DNA from 2 places in the Pseudomonas sp. GNP013 genome. Region 2 is predicted to be linked to the other one. Evidence: riboswitches for the same ligand, from Rfam matches in the RefSeq annotation. Region 2 holds a riboswitch; the other holds the start of a gene.
The links. A riboswitch is a leader RNA that binds a small molecule or an ion and turns the genes downstream of it on or off. The one in region 2 is predicted to bind cobalamin.
Positions count from the first base shown of each region.

Region 1: linked by a shared signal. The riboswitch ahead of cobO (cob(I)yrinic acid a,c-diamide adenosyltransferase) and the one ahead of cobW (cobalamin biosynthesis protein CobW) in region 2 are both predicted to bind cobalamin.

Region 1 covers NZ_JBTGUT010000001.1:1,191,433-1,198,833, forward strand. The annotation lists gene hda (DnaA regulatory inactivator Hda) at 1-456, shown strand, start outside; gene ACXX81_RS05450 (C40 family peptidase) at 666-1,295, shown strand; gene ACXX81_RS05455 (C40 family peptidase) at 1,440-1,985, shown strand; gene ACXX81_RS05460 (PQQ-dependent sugar dehydrogenase) at 2,108-3,421, opposite strand; cobalamin riboswitch at 3,520-3,774, shown strand; gene cobO (cob(I)yrinic acid a,c-diamide adenosyltransferase) at 3,855-4,466, shown strand; gene ACXX81_RS05470 (cobyrinic acid a,c-diamide synthase CobB) at 4,463-5,818, shown strand; gene bluB (5,6-dimethylbenzimidazole synthase) at 5,815-6,465, shown strand; gene cbiB (adenosylcobinamide-phosphate synthase CbiB) at 6,462-7,370, shown strand; gene cobD (threonine-phosphate decarboxylase CobD) at 7,363-7,401, shown strand, end outside.
Region 2 covers NZ_JBTGUT010000001.1:2,840,201-2,847,601, forward strand. The annotation lists gene ACXX81_RS12240 (magnesium chelatase ATPase subunit I) at 1-410, opposite strand, end outside; gene cobN (cobaltochelatase subunit CobN) at 747-4,508, opposite strand; gene cobW (cobalamin biosynthesis protein CobW) at 4,512-5,573, opposite strand; cobalamin riboswitch at 5,667-5,866, opposite strand; gene ACXX81_RS12255 (M10 family metallopeptidase C-terminal domain-containing protein) at 5,918-7,258, opposite strand.

The DNA of each region.
Region 1 (7,401 bases), 1.6 Mb from region 2:
CTGATGGACCGTGGCATCGGCATTTTCGACAACCTTGAGCAATACGAACTGGTGTGCCTGGATGACCTGCAGGCCATCGCCGGCAAAGCGCAGTGGGAAGAAGCCTTGTTCCATCTGTTCAACCGCCTGCGTGACAGCGGCAGGCGCCTGCTGATCGCGGCGTCCACCTCGCCCCGGGAATTGCCGGTCAAACTGGCCGACCTCAAGTCACGCCTCACCCTGGCGCTGATCTTTCAGATGCGTCCCTTGTCCGACGAAGACAAATTGCGTGCCCTGCAATTGCGTGCATCGCGTCGCGGCCTGCACCTTACCGACGAAGTCGGGCATTTTATTCTCACCCGTGGCACCCGCAGCATGAGCGCGTTGTTCGATTTGCTCGAACAACTTGACCAGGCCTCCCTGCAGGCACAAAGAAAATTGACGATCCCTTTTCTCAAAGAGACGTTGGGCTGGTAACCGTTTGATTCGCAACGGTTCGGCATTTTTCAGGCGCCAGAAATCCTGCGTTTTAGCCTCGCCGGCTACGCATTGTGCTCATTAAATGGAATTACGGCTTAGATGGCGCAGTCCAATCGCCAAGTCACATAGACCTCGATTGAATTTGCAAATCGATCCGATAGCGGGCATAGTCTCGGCTTCTTTACATACCAGCCACGGTCGTGCCCATGCTAAATCGCTTCGCACCCCTCGTGCCTCTCGCACTTGTCACCCTGTTGTTTGGTTGCGCCTCCCAGCCCCAGCAAGTGGCTGTCCAGCAAAAACCACAGGTTCAAAGCCAGGCAAAATTCGTTGCTGCTCAGTCTGCTTCTGTTTACGAAGAAGAGCTGGCAACCGAAAAAGAGCTGACCGATTTCTCCGGCAGCAAGCCTTACCAGCTTCCGGTGCTGGCCGACAGCATCCTTGAACGCGGCATGTCGCTGATCGGTACCCGTTACCGTTTCGGCGGTACCTCTGAAGCCGGTTTCGATTGCAGCGGTTTCATCGGTTATCTGTTTCGTGAAGAAGCGGGCATGAATCTGCCACGCTCGACGCGCGAAATGATCAACGTGAAAGCACCGTTGGTCGCGCGCAACAACCTCAAGCCTGGCGATCTGCTTTTCTTCAGTACAGCGGGCCGTGGTCGTGTCAGCCACGCCGGTATCTACCTGGGCGATAACCAGTTTATCCACTCCAGCAGCCGTCGCAGTGGCGGTGTTCGAGTCGACAGCCTGGGCGACAGTTACTGGAGCAAGACCTTCATTGAAGCCAAGCGCGCACTGGCCATGGCCCCGTCCACAGTGACCGCCAGTAAGTAAAGTTAAAGTGATACTTGAAGTTTGACGCGTAAGCGCTAGAATCCCTGGACATTGTTGTAATCCGTTCGCGCGAGCTTTGCTTGCGCGTTCTGGTTTTCAGCGTTCGGCAGCGAAAGCCGCATCCAGACCAGGATTGTTCTGCCCATGTCGACCTCAGCCCGCCTCATGCTTCTTGTTTGCGCCGCGCTGCTCAGCGCCTGCGCAAGCCGTCCACCGCCGCCGGCGCCTGTCGCCGTGAAGCCCAAGCCGGTGTTCAACTACGCTGCCACCCAGAGTTTCTCGCCTGCGGCCGAAGACGTGCTTTTCCGTGCACTCGGCCTGGTTGGCACACCGTATCGCTGGGGCGGTAATACGCCGGATTCGGGGTTCGATTGCAGTGGCCTGATCGGGTTCGTCTATCGTGATGCCGCCGGCATTTCCCTGCCGCGTACCACCCGCGAACTGATCGTGATGCGCGCCCAGGACGTGAGTGAACAGAACCTGCAGACCGGTGATTTGCTGTTCTTCGCCACCGGCGGCGGTTCCCGCGTCAGCCATGCGGGCATCTACGTGGGTGAAGGTCGTTTCGTGCACGCGCCGCAAACCGGCGGCACAGTGAAGCTGGATACCCTGTCCAAGGCGTATTGGCAGAATGCGTACCTGAGCGCCAAGCGCGTATTGCCGGCCGAGCATCTGGCGCGCAACCCTTAACGCTGAAACCAGGATCCATATGTGGGAGGGGCTTGCTCCCGATGACGGTGCATCAGTCCAGGAATTCATTGACTGACCCACTGCTATCGGGGGCAAGCCCCTCTCACATTTTTTCGCGGCGTTTATTTAGCTGCTGAAACCCGCCACACCTTATTCCCCACATCATCAGCCACCAGCAGATCCCCCTGCTGATCGATCACCACGCCCACCGGCCGGCCCATGGCTTTCTCGTCCTTGTCGAGGAAGCCGGTCAGCACGTCCACCGGCTGCCCCTTGGGTTGCCCGCCTTCGAACGGCACGAAGATCACCTTGTAGCCACTGTGCGGCTTGCGGTTCCACGAGCCGTGCTGGCCGATGAACGCGCCGTTGCTGAATGGCGCCGGGAGTTTGCTGCCATCGGCAAAGGTCAGTCCCAGGGACGCGGTATGCGGGCCCACGGCGTAGTCCGGCGCAATGGCCTTGGCCACAAGCTCCGGGTTCTGCGGCGTCACGCGCACATCCACATGCTGACCGTAGTAACTGAACGGCCAGCCATAAAAGCCGCCATCCTTGACCGAAGTGATGTAATCCGGCACCAGGTCGCTGCCGATTTCGTCGCGCTCGTTGACTGCCGTCCACAGTTTGCCGCTTTGCGGTTCCCAGGCCATGCCGTTGGGGTTGCGCAGGCCCGAGGCGAAAATCCGGTGCTGGCCGGTGGCGCGGTCAACTTCCCAGATCGCTGCGCGGCCTTGTTCGGCTTCCAGGCCGTTTTCGCCGACGTTACTGTTGGAGCCGACGCTCACGTACAGCTTGCTGCCGTCCTTGCTCGCCACCACGTTTTTCGTCCAGTGGTGATTCAGCGGGCCACCGGGCAAGTCCACCACCGTGGCGCCCTGGGTTTTGATCGCGGTTTCACCAGGCTGATAGGCAAAGCGCAGCAGCTTGTCCGAGTCGGCCACGTAGAGGTCGTTGCCCACCAGGGTCATGCCGAATGGCGAGTTGAGATTTTCCAGGAACACCGTGCGTGTCTCGGCCACACCGTCATGGTCGGCATCGCGCAGCAGGGTGATGCGGTTCGGGCTCGGCACGCCAGCGCCAGCGCGGCCCATGACTTTTTCCATCACCCAGCCGCGAATACCCTTGGCATCATCCGGCTTGGGCGGCGCGTTGGTTTCGGCCACCAGCACGTCGCCATTGGGCAACACATACAGCCAGCGCGGGTGGTCCAGGCCTTCGGCGAACGCGGCCACCTGAGTACCGGCGGCGGCCGTCGGCTTGGCGCCTTCAGGCCAGCCGATGGCCGGTGCGATATTCACGGTGGGGATCAGCGTCTTGTTCGGCTGCGGCAATTTGGGCGACGGCCCGGTGCCATCCGAGACCTGCAACGTCGAGCTTTCACCGCAGGCGGCGAGGGTGCCGGCGAGCATGATGAGTAAGGCGAGTCTTGTTTTATGCATGATTTTCTCCTGAATGCCTGTAAGGGTAGAGGATTGCCTGCCCAGGATGGTTCAAGTGCCAGGCCAGCTTTAATTGACGCTCCCCCCCAACCCACTAACCTTCGCCGCTTGTTCCAGGTGCTCCGTGGCGCGTGCGTCGACAGAGTGAAACAGGGAAGCCGGTGAGTGAGCGCACTTGTACACAGTGCTGCCGCGATCCCGGCGCTGCCCCCGCAACGGTAAATGAGTCAAAACGGTGCTGTTTGCCACTGTATCGTGCGCGATATGGGAAGGCGCGCCGCCGGCCTGCCTGCGCTTGATACGTGCAGGCGCCGCTCATGAGTCCGGAGACCGGCCTTGAACATTCAACAGCATCACGGTGGGCGATGCTTGGCTGTCTGTATGCGCTTGTTTCCTGCCCGCCGTTTTTGTCCAGCCCCAACGGAGAGCTGCCATGACCGATTCCCCCGAACGCGACGAGCGCCATCTGGCGCGCATGCTGCGCAAAAAAGCCGTGATCGACGAGCGCATCGCCAACTCGCCGAATGAGTGCGGCCTGTTGCTGGTGCTCACCGGCAACGGTAAAGGCAAGAGCAGCTCGGCCTTCGGCATGCTGGCCCGCGCCATGGGCCATGGCATGCAGTGCGGTGTGGTGCAGTTCATCAAGGGGCGTTTCAGCACCGGCGAAGAGATGTTCTTCCGCCGCTTCCCCGAGCAGGTGCGCTTTCACGTGATGGGCGAAGGCTTCACCTGGGAAACCCAGGACCGCCAGCGCGACATCGCCGCCGCCGAGGCCGCCTGGGCGGTGTCCCGGGCGATGCTGCAAGACGCCTCCATTGGCCTGGTGGTGCTGGACGAACTGAACATCGCCCTCAAGCACGGCTACCTCAACCTCGATCAGGTCCTCAGCGACCTGCAGGCCCGCCCGCCGATGCAACACGTAGTGGTCACCGGCCGTGGCGCCAAGCCCGAGCTGATTGAAATGGGCGATACCGTCACCGAAATGGGCATGCTCAAGCACGCATTCCAGGCCGGCATCAAGGCTCAGAAGGGCGTCGAACTTTGAATCAGCCCCGTCATTGCCCGGCCGTACTGATCGCCGCACCGGCGTCCGGCCAGGGCAAAACCACTGTGACGGCTGCCCTGGCCCGCTTGCACCGCAACCTTGGGCGCAAGGTGCGCGTGTTCAAGTGCGGCCCGGACTTCCTCGACCCGATGATCCACGAGCGCGCCAGCGGTGCGCCGGTGTATCAGTTGGACATGTGGATGGTGGGCGAGCAGGAAAGTCGCCGCCTGCTGTGGGAAGCGGCGGGCGAGGCCGACCTTATTCTGATTGAAGGCGTCATGGGCCTGTTCGACGGCACGCCCTCCAGCGCCGACCTGGCGCGACATTTCGGCGTGCCGGTGCTCGGCGTGATCGACGGCACGGCCATGGCCCAGACCTTCGGCGCACTGGCCCTGGGCCTGGCGCGCTACCAGCCGGACCTGCCGTTCGCCGGCGTGCTGGCCAACCGGGTCGGTACCCTGCGCCATGCGCAACTGCTCGAAGGCAGCCTCACCGAGGGCCTGCGCTGGTACGGCGCGCTGTCCCGCGAGACCGGTATCGAACTGCCCAGCCGCCACCTGGGACTGGTGCAGGCCAGTGAACTCAATGACCTCGACGCGCGCCTGGACGCCGCCGCCCAGGCGCTGGGCAGCAGTTGCGAAGTGGCGGTGCCGCCGTCAGTGACCTTTGCCGTGCCTGAAGTGATCGAGGCCGAGCCGCTGCTCGCCGGCGTGCGCATTGCCATCGCTCGGGACGAAGCGTTTGCCTTCACCTATGGCGCCAGCCTGGACCTGTTGCGGGCGATGGGGGCCGAGCTGACGTTCTTTTCTCCGCTCCACGATAGCCAGCTGCCTGAGGCCGACAGCCTCTACCTGCCCGGTGGTTACCCGGAACTGCACCACCAGGCGCTGTCGCACAATACCTCGATGCTCGCGTCCATTCGCGCCCATCACGCGGCGAACAAACCCTTGCTCGCCGAGTGTGGCGGCATGTTGTACCTGCTCGACTCGCTCACCGACGTCGACGGCACCCGCGCCGAACTGGTGGGCCTGTTGCAGGGCGACGCGGTGATGCAGAAAAAACTGGCAGCGCTGGCGCTGCAGAGTGTCGAGCTGCCGGAGGGCACGTTGCGCGGGCACACCTATCACCATTCCTTGACCAGCACCGAGTGGCAGCCGATCGCCCGTGGCCTGAGCCCCAATGGCGGGCGCGGCGCCGAGGCGGTGTATCGACAGGGACGGATGACCGCTTCCTATGTGCACTTTTACTTTCCGTCGAATCCGGCGGCGGTGGCCGCGCTTTTTGCGCCGGACCTCAAGACAGCGTTCACAGATCAAACGGTGGGAGCGGGTTTGCCCGCGACTGGGCCATGACCGATCACGCATTCCCCCAGGCCGAACGCGACGCCGTCTACCGCGCCATCGCCGAACGCCGCGACATGCGCCACTTCAGCGGCGGCACGGTCACACCCGAATTATTGCAGCGCCTGCTCCAGGCCGCACACCAGGCCCCCAGTGTCGGCCTGATGCAGCCGTGGCGGTTTATCCGTATCAGCGACCGTTCGTTGCGCGGGCGGATTCAGCAACTGGTGGAAGAGGAACGCGTGCGCACCGCACAGGCTCTGGGGGAGAGTTCCGACCAGTTCATGAAGCTCAAGGTCGAAGGCATTCATGACTGCGCCGAAGTGCTGGTGGCGGCGCTGATGGATGACCGTGAGCGGCATATCTTCGGCCGTCGCACCTTGCCGGAAATGGACATGGCCTCGCTGTCCTGCGCGATCCAGAACCTGTGGCTGGCAGCGCGGGTGGAAGGGTTGGGCATGGGCTGGGTGTCGCTGTTCGAGCCCCGGGCCCTGGCCGACCTGCTGGGCTTGCCGCCGGGCGCCAAACCCCTGGCCGTGTTGTGCCTGGGCCCGGTCGCCGAATTTTATCCGGCGCCGATGCTGCAGCTCGAAGGCTGGCGCGAGCCACAACCGTTGAGTGACATGCTGTATGAAAATGCGTGGGGAGTGAGTCAATGAGTGTGGCCTTGCTGTGCGTCGCTGCGGTGGCGCTGGACGCGCTGCTGGGTGAGCCCCGGCGCTGGCATCCGCTGGTGGCGTTTGGCAACTTCGCCGGGCGTATCGAGCAACGCTTCAACAGCGGTGGACGCGGCTGGCGCAGCCATGGCGTGACCGCCTGGGTGATCGCAGTGGTGCCGTTGACCCTGCTGGCCACCGCGTTGTCATGGGCGCCCTACATTGGCTGGGCGCTGGAGATCCTCGCGTTGTACTGCGCCCTGGGCATGCGCAGCCTGGGCGAACATGTGATGCCCGTGGCCCAGGCCCTGCGCAGCGATGACCTGGTTGAGGCGCGCACACGGGTGAGCTACCTGGTCAGCCGCGAGACCGCCGAACTGGACGCCACCGACGTCGCCCGCGCCGCCACCGAATCGGTGCTGGAAAACGGCAGCGACGCGGTATTTGCCGCACTGTTCTGGTTTGTGGTTGCCGGCGTGCCGGGCGTGGTGCTTTATCGTCTGAGCAATACGCTGGACGCGATGTGGGGCTACCGCACTGAACGCTTCGAGCGCTTCGGCTGGGCAGCGGCCAGAATTGACGATGTGCTCAACTATATTCCCGCACGGCTGGTGGCCTTGACCTACGCCGTGCTGGGCAAGACCCGCCTGGCGCTCAAGTGCTGGCGCACCCAGGGGCCGACCTGGGACAGCCCCAACGCTGGCCCGGTGATGGCGGCTGGCGCGGGCGCGCTGGGCGTGGCGCTTGGCGGTGCGGCGATTTATCACGGCGAGCTGCACCAGCGTCCACCGCTGGGCGAAGGCCCGCCGGCGGATGCCGATGCCATCGAGCGGGGCTGGCAACTGGTGCAACGCGGCGTATGGTTGTGGCTGCTGATCCTGTGCGCGGGGGCGCAATTTTATGCTTGAGCACGGCGGACGGCTGCGCAAGGCGGCCATT
Region 2 (7,401 bases):
CGGTGGGAGATGCCATCGCGCTCGATCAGGTTGGTGCCGCTGGCGGCAACGTCCAGCAGCAGGTCGACCAGGTGGTCGGGCAGCAGGTTGACTTCATCCACATACAGCACGCCGCCATCGGCCTTGGCCAACACGCCGGCGGAAAACTGCGCGCGGCCTTCGCCCAGCGCCGCGTCGAGGTCGAGGGTGCCGACCAGCCGTTCTTCGGTGGCGCCCAGGGGCAAGGTGACGAACTGCCCGCTGGCGAGCAGGTCCGCCAGGCCACGGGCCAGGGTGGACTTGGCCATACCGCGCGGACCTTCGATCAGCACACCGCCGATCTTCGGGTCGATGGCGGCCAGGCACAGCGCCAGTTTCAGGTCGTCGGCGCCGACGACGGCGGACAGCGGGAAATGTGGAATATCGGTCATGCCGGTTCTCTTTAAATTCTGCTACTTATTGTGGCGAGCGGGCTTGCCCCGCGCTGGGCTGCGCAGCAGCCCTAAAACCAAACGCCACGTTCTTTCAGGAAGACCAGGTTGAACTTATTGGGGCTGCTACGCACCCCAACGCGGGGCAAGCCCGAATGCCGTTCAGTTAAGCGCAGATTCCCTGTGGCGAGCAGGCTTGTCCTGCGTTGGGCTGCGCAGCAGCCCCAAAGCCAGGCGCTGAGCCGTATCAGGTACACCGCGTTTTGCTCGATGGGGGGCGCTTCGCACCCCAACGCGGGGCAAGCCCGCTCGCCACAGTGTTGGTACGCTCACTCATCAGCTGTCTTCTTCTATATCGAGCAACAGGTTTTCCAGCGCTTCACGGTAGGCGCCCGGCGCTTGCCACTGGCCGCGTTGCTGGGCTTCGAGCATGCGTTCGGTCATGTCACGCAACGCCGCCGGGTTGTGCTGCTGCACGAAGGCGCGGGTGTCCGGGTCGAGCAGGTAGGCGTCGGCGAGCAAGGCGTATTGGTGATCGTCGATCAGCTCGGTGGTGGCGTCGAAGGCGAACAGGTTGTCCACGGTGGCGGCCATCTCGAACGCGCCTTTGTAGCCATGGCGCTTCACGCCGTCGATCCACTTGGGGTTGGCCGCACGGGAGCGAATCACCCGGTTGAGTTCTTCCTTCAGCGTGCGGATTTTCGGCAGGTCCGGCTGGCTGTGGTCGCCATGGTAGCTGGCGGCCTTGTCGCCGCTGAGGGTTTCCACGGCGGCGAGCATGCCGCCCTGGAACTGGTAGTAGTCGTTGGAGTCAAGCAGGTCGTGCTCGCGATTGTCCTGGTTCTGCACTACCGCCTGCACCTGGCTCAGGCGCCGCGCGAAAGGCTCGCGGGCCTCGGTGCCTTCATCGGCACCGCCGTAGGCGTAGCCGCCCCAATTAAGGTAGACCTCGGCCAGGTCCTCGCGGCTCTGCCACAGGCGCCCGTCAATCGCGCCCTGCACACCGGCACCGTAGGCGCCCGGTTTGGCGCCGAAGATGCGCCAGCCCGCCTGTTTCGCCGCCGCGTCTTCGTCCAGGCCGGCCATGCGCAGAGCCTCGCGCTCACTGCGCACCTTGGCCGCCAGCGGGTTCATGTCGTCCGGCTCATCGAGCGCTGCCACCGCCTGCACCGCCGCATCGAACAGGCGGATCAGGTTGGCGAAGGCGTCGCGGAAGAACCCGGACACACGCAGCGTCACGTCCACGCGCGGGCGGTCGAGCAGGCTGATCGGCAGGATCTCGAAGTCGTCCACGCGCTGGCTGCCGGTGGCCCACACCGGGCGCACGCCCATCAGTGCCATGGCCTGGGCGATGTCATCGCCGCCGGTGCGCATGGTGGCGGTGCCCCACACCGACAGGCCGAGCTGGCGCAGGTGGTCGCCGTGGTCCTGCAAGTGCCGCTCGAGGATCAGGTTGGCCGACTGGAAACCGATGCGCCAGGCGGTGGTGGTCGGCAGGTTGCGTACGTCCACGCTGAAAAAGTTACGCCCGGTGGGCAGCACGTCGAGGCGCCCACGGCTTGGCGCGCCGCTGGGACCCGCCGGGACGAAGCGGCCACTCAAGGCATCCAGCAAACCGCGCATTTCCGCCGGGCCGCAGGCGTCCAGCCGCGGCGCGACGATGATGCGCAAATGCTCGATCACCGCTTTCACGTCCTCCCAGCCCGGCGCCTCAAGCTGCTCCAGCGGGCCTTCGAGCGCCTGCTCGATCAAGCGCGCCGCGTACAGTTCCAGACGTTCGCGGGTGTCACCGGCGGTGCGCCAACGCTGTGGATCGATGCGCTGCAATACGTCGGGGCGCGGGCCGCTCCACGGCTCGGCCAACGCGCAGTCCAGCGGGTCGAAGCCCAGCGCGAATGCCTTGGCCAACACGCGCAGCAGACTCGATTGCGCGCCGCGACCGTCGTCACGCGGAATGCGCAGCAACGCCAGCAACGTGTCGATGCGCAGGCGGCCTTGGGGCGACTCACCAAAGATATGCAGGCCGTCGCGGATCTGCGACTCCTTGAGATCGCACAGGTAGGTGTCAAGGCGCGGCAGCCACACGGACGCCTCGGCGTCGCTGTCCAGCGCCAGCTCCTGGTCGATCCGGGTTTCGCGCACCAGCGCGAGGATGTCCTTTTGCAGCGCCAGCGCGCGCCGCGGGTCGAGCAACTGCGCTTCGTAATATTCGTCCGCCAGCAGCTCGAGGTTGCGCAGCGGGCCGTAGGTTTCGGCGCGGGTCAGCGGCGGCATCAGGTGGTCGATGATCACCGCCTGAGTACGCCGCTTGGCCTGGGCGCCCTCACCCGGATCGTTGACGATGAACGGATAGATATTCGGCAACGGCCCGAGCAATGCGTCCGGCCAGCAGTTCTCCGACAGGCCCACGCCCTTGCCCGGCAGCCATTCGAGGTTGCCGTGCTTGCCAACGTGAATCACACCCTGAGCGCCGTAGGTGTGGCGCAGCCAGAAGTAGAACGCCAGGTAGCCATGGGGCGGCACCAGGTCGGGGTCGTGGTACACGGCGCTGGCGTCCACCTGATAACCCCGCGCCGGCTGGATGCCGACGAAGGTCAGGCCCAGGCGCAACCCGGCGATCATCAGGCGGCCATCGCGGCACATCGGATCATTCTGCGGCGCGCCCCAGCGCTCGAGCACCGCCTGTTGATTGGCGGCGGGCAGGCGCGCAAACATCGCCGCGTAGTCGTCCAGGCCCAGGCTCTGGTGGCAGGGCCGCAGGTCGAGGCTGTCGAGGTCGTTGGTGACGCCGCCGAGCAGCTCGTGGATCAGCGCCGTGCCGCTTTCCGGCAACGCGTCCGGCAGCGGATAACCTTCGGCCTGCAAGGCACGCAGGATATTCAGCGCGGCGGCCGGGGTGTCCAGGCCCACGCCGTTGCCGATGCGGCCGTCGCGGGTTGGGTAGTTGGCGAGGATCAGCGCGATGCGTTTGTCGCCGTTGGGCACCCGCGCCAGTTCGACCCAGCGTCGCGCCAGCTCGGCGACGAAGTCCATGCGCTCGGGCGCGGCGCGGTAGCACACCACGTCCGACTGGCTGCGCTCGCTGCGCCAGGCCAGGTCCTTGAAGCTGATGGGCCGGCTGATGATGCGCCCGTCCAGCTCCGGCAAGGCGATGTGCATCGCCAGATCGCGCGGGCCGAGACCTTGTGCGCTGGCTTCCCAGCCGGGCTGGTTGTCTTGCGCGCAGATCGCCTGGATCACCGGGATATTGCGGCGAAACGGGCGCAGATGCGGAGCTTCGGGGCTGGACTGGGCAAACCCGGTGGTGTTGAGGATCACCGCCGCCTGTACCTCGTCGAGCAGGTCCTCGACCACCGTGAGGCAGCCGGGCTCTTTGAGGCTGGCCACCGCCATCGGCAGCGGGTTGAGGCCCGCCGCCTGCAAGCGTTGACAGAACACGTCGATAAAACCGGTGTTGGCCGCCTGCAAATGCGAGCGGTAGAACAGTACCGCTGCGACCGGCAGATCAGCGCGCCACGCCGCCTGCCAGTCCTGCAGTGTGGCATTGGCGTTATGCGGGTGATAAATGGCAGTCCGCGGCAGGGTCTGCGGCTCGGCCCACGCATAGTCGCGGCCCAGATAGCCCGAGGCCAGACAGCGATAGAAATTCAGCGCATTGCCCAAACCGCCCTGGCGCAGGAAGTGCCACAGACGGTCGCGCTCCTGCGCCCCGACGGTGCTCAGGCTGCCCAGCTCCGGGTCCGGGCGGTCGCACCCCGGCACCAGAATCAGCTGCACGCCGCGCTCGGCCAATGCCACCAGACGCTCGACGCCATAGCGCCAATAGCCGATGCCGCCATGCAGCGAGATCAGGATCACCTTGGCGTGGCGCAGCACCTGGTCCACGTAGAGGTCGACCGAGGCATGGTTCTGCACCTGCATCGGGTTGGCCAGGCGCAGGCTGGGATAGTCGTCGGGCAACTGCCGGGCCGCTTCGGCCAGCAGCGCCAGGCTCGAGTCACCGCTGCACAGAATCACCAGTTCAGCGGGGGTCTGTCCAAGGTCGGCAATATTGTCGTCCGAGACGAAACCACCGGGCTGGGTCCTGAGCAGGTGCATGGCTTAAACGCTGAGCGCGGCGCGCAGTTGCGCTTCGAGGCCAGCGGCGTCCAGCTCCTGGCCGATCAGCACCAGGCGCGTGATGCGCGCTTCGTCGGCACCCCAGGCGCGGTCGAAGTGCTTGTCAAAGCGGGTGCCTACGCCCTGGATCAACAGGCGCATCGGTTTGTTGGGAATGGCGGCAAAACCCTTGATACGCAGGATGCCGTGCTGCACTACCAGTTGGGCGAGCGCATCGAGCAGCAGCGCTTCGTCGGCTTGCGGCAGGTCGATGGAGATGGAGTCGAAGGCGTCGTGATCGTGGTCGTCTTCACCTTCGTGGTGCGCATCGTGATGGCTGTGGCGCGCGTCGATGTGTTCTTCGGAGCCGGCGCCAAGGCCGATCAGTACGTCCAACGGCACACGGCCGCTGCTGGCTTCGATGACCTTGACCGCCGGCGGCAGCTCTTCGGCGACTTCCAGACGCACGCGGGCCAGGTCTTCGGGGCTGATCAGGTCGGCCTTGTTGAGGATCACCAGGTCGGCGCTGGCCAGTTGGTCGGCGAACAGTTCGTGCAGCGGCGATTCGTGGTCCAGGTTCGGGTCGAGCTTGCGCTGGGCGTCGACCTGGTCCGGGAAGGCGGCAAAGGTGCCGGCGGCCACGGCCGGGCTGTCGACCACGGTGATCACCGCATCCACGGTGCAGGCGCTGCGGATTTCCGGCCACTGGAAGGCCTGCACCAAGGGTTTTGGCAGGGCCAGGCCCGAGGTTTCAATAAGGATATGGTCAAGGTCGCCGCGACGGGCCACCAGTTCGCGCATCACCGGGAAGAACTCTTCCTGCACGGTGCAGCACAGGCAGCCGTTGGCCAGTTCATACACGCGGCCGTTGGCTTCTTCCTCGGTGCAACCGATGGAGCACTGCTTGAGGATTTCACCGTCGATGCCCAGCTCGCCGAACTCGTTGACGATCACCGCGATGCGGCGGCCCTGGGCGTTGTCCAGCATATGGCGCAACAGGGTGGTCTTGCCCGAGCCGAGGAAGCCGGTGACGATGGTGACGGGAAGTTTGGCCAGTGTTTTCATCGGATGCCCTTTGGGGCGGGCATACGGGACGATAGGCCCTGCGACGGCGCGCAGCAGCGGATTTCGTCACCGGATCACCCCGCCCGGTTGAATTGGAAAATCGGTTGCGAGGCAGGTCTCCTGGCTTGGGGCTTGCGGGTCATGCGACCGGCGCCGACTGCGCCTTCCCGCCGGATCGGCAGTGGCGTGGCAGTCAACAGAACCCTTCACAGTTGCGGGGGCAGCCGCGGCTTGAACCGCGTTCCCTTCTTAGCTTCGACCTGGGCCGAAGAACCTCGAAGGCGCAAGGCTACGCAGTGCATGGCAAGCGGTCAATGTCGGAAACCCGGGACCCGGACGCCGCTCTACACATAGCGGTGTTTGATGGGCACATTCATCACGATGTCGGCGAGCGCTATGCGCCCCTGGCCTTCAAGGTAGAAATCAATTTCGCCGTTGCCTGTCAGGTCAAGCACCAGCCACGACTCGTTATTTTGCGGATTGTAGCCCAGCCCCGCCTCCCCGGGTCGGCCGGAAAGCCGGTTGACGAAGGTGAGGTCGTGGAGGCCATGCTTGCGCAGCAATCCAGAAATATCGATTTTGTCCTGACCGGTGACGAAGTCCGTCAACACGTCAGGGCTGCGTAACGTCGAATCGGTGGCGGTGTCGTACACGAAGGTATCGCGGCCTGCGCCGCCGTACAGACGATCGACACCGCCACCGCCTTTGAGCCGGTTGTCGGCGGCGTTGCCGATCAACACATCATTGCCGGAACCGCCGATGGCGTTCTCCACGGTAACGTCCCTGGCGATGGAGACATTCCCCGTCTTCCCACCAACATTGGAGAAGGTTTCAGCGTTCAGGTTGATCACCTGGTTCTGGTAATAGCGAGAGAAATCCAGCGTATCGTTACCACCGCCGTCCCAGACGCAAAAGACGGCGCCGTCCCACGGGGACACCAGTGAAAGATCGTCTCGCCGGGTATTGGAATTGAAGCCGTAGGTGGTATCCGTGTTACGGGTCGTGTAATTGGCGCCGTAGACCTTTTGGGCCCAGGCAATGTCGGTCATCAACGGTGCCGAGGCGTACTCGCCCTTGTGATCATGACCTGTATCGCTCGCTTCGAAATAGCTCATGACCGAGTAGGCCCGGCTGTCCTCGGCGAAAATGGCATGCGTGCCGTACTTGATCGGGCCCTTTAACGCTTCATAGTTTCCGGGGTGGGCAGCGCCCAGCCAATGGCCGATTTCGTGGGTTAGCGTTTGGCGTCCAAAGCCATTTACGGTGGGCGCGTGATTGAACGAGTGGCTGGAGTTGAGGCGCACTCGCCCAGAATTGCCGGAACGCATGGCATCGGCGACACTTGGCCTCGCGCTATTGACGAAACGTAACAGGGCGTCGGGCGTAACGGCGTCTTCCTCGAACTCGATATTCGCTACATCTGCCCAGGACCGCATTGAAAGACGGGCCTGCGATTGCTGGGTTTGATTAAACCGAGTTTCCTCTGGTGCAACTTCACGAAACGTATAACCCACCCGCACTACTTTATCGTTATTACGGTCCTGCCATCGGCGCTGCCTTCGATCTATTTGGCTGGCGGCTTGACCGGTGGACCAGGACGGCTTGCTGGAGACCGCATGATAGTGCGGGTTGCGAGCATCCTGTGCCTTGTAGTGCGGGCCGGCGGCTTCAACGTGCGAATTCATAATATCTTGACTGACAATCGGAGGATTTAAACTGGCGCGCGATATAACAGACATAAAAAGGCCTTATCAACTTAATGGATAACATCAACTTCAGCGCGCCTACCTTCCGATATCCACTCACGGAAAAAAAGTGCATCAGACCC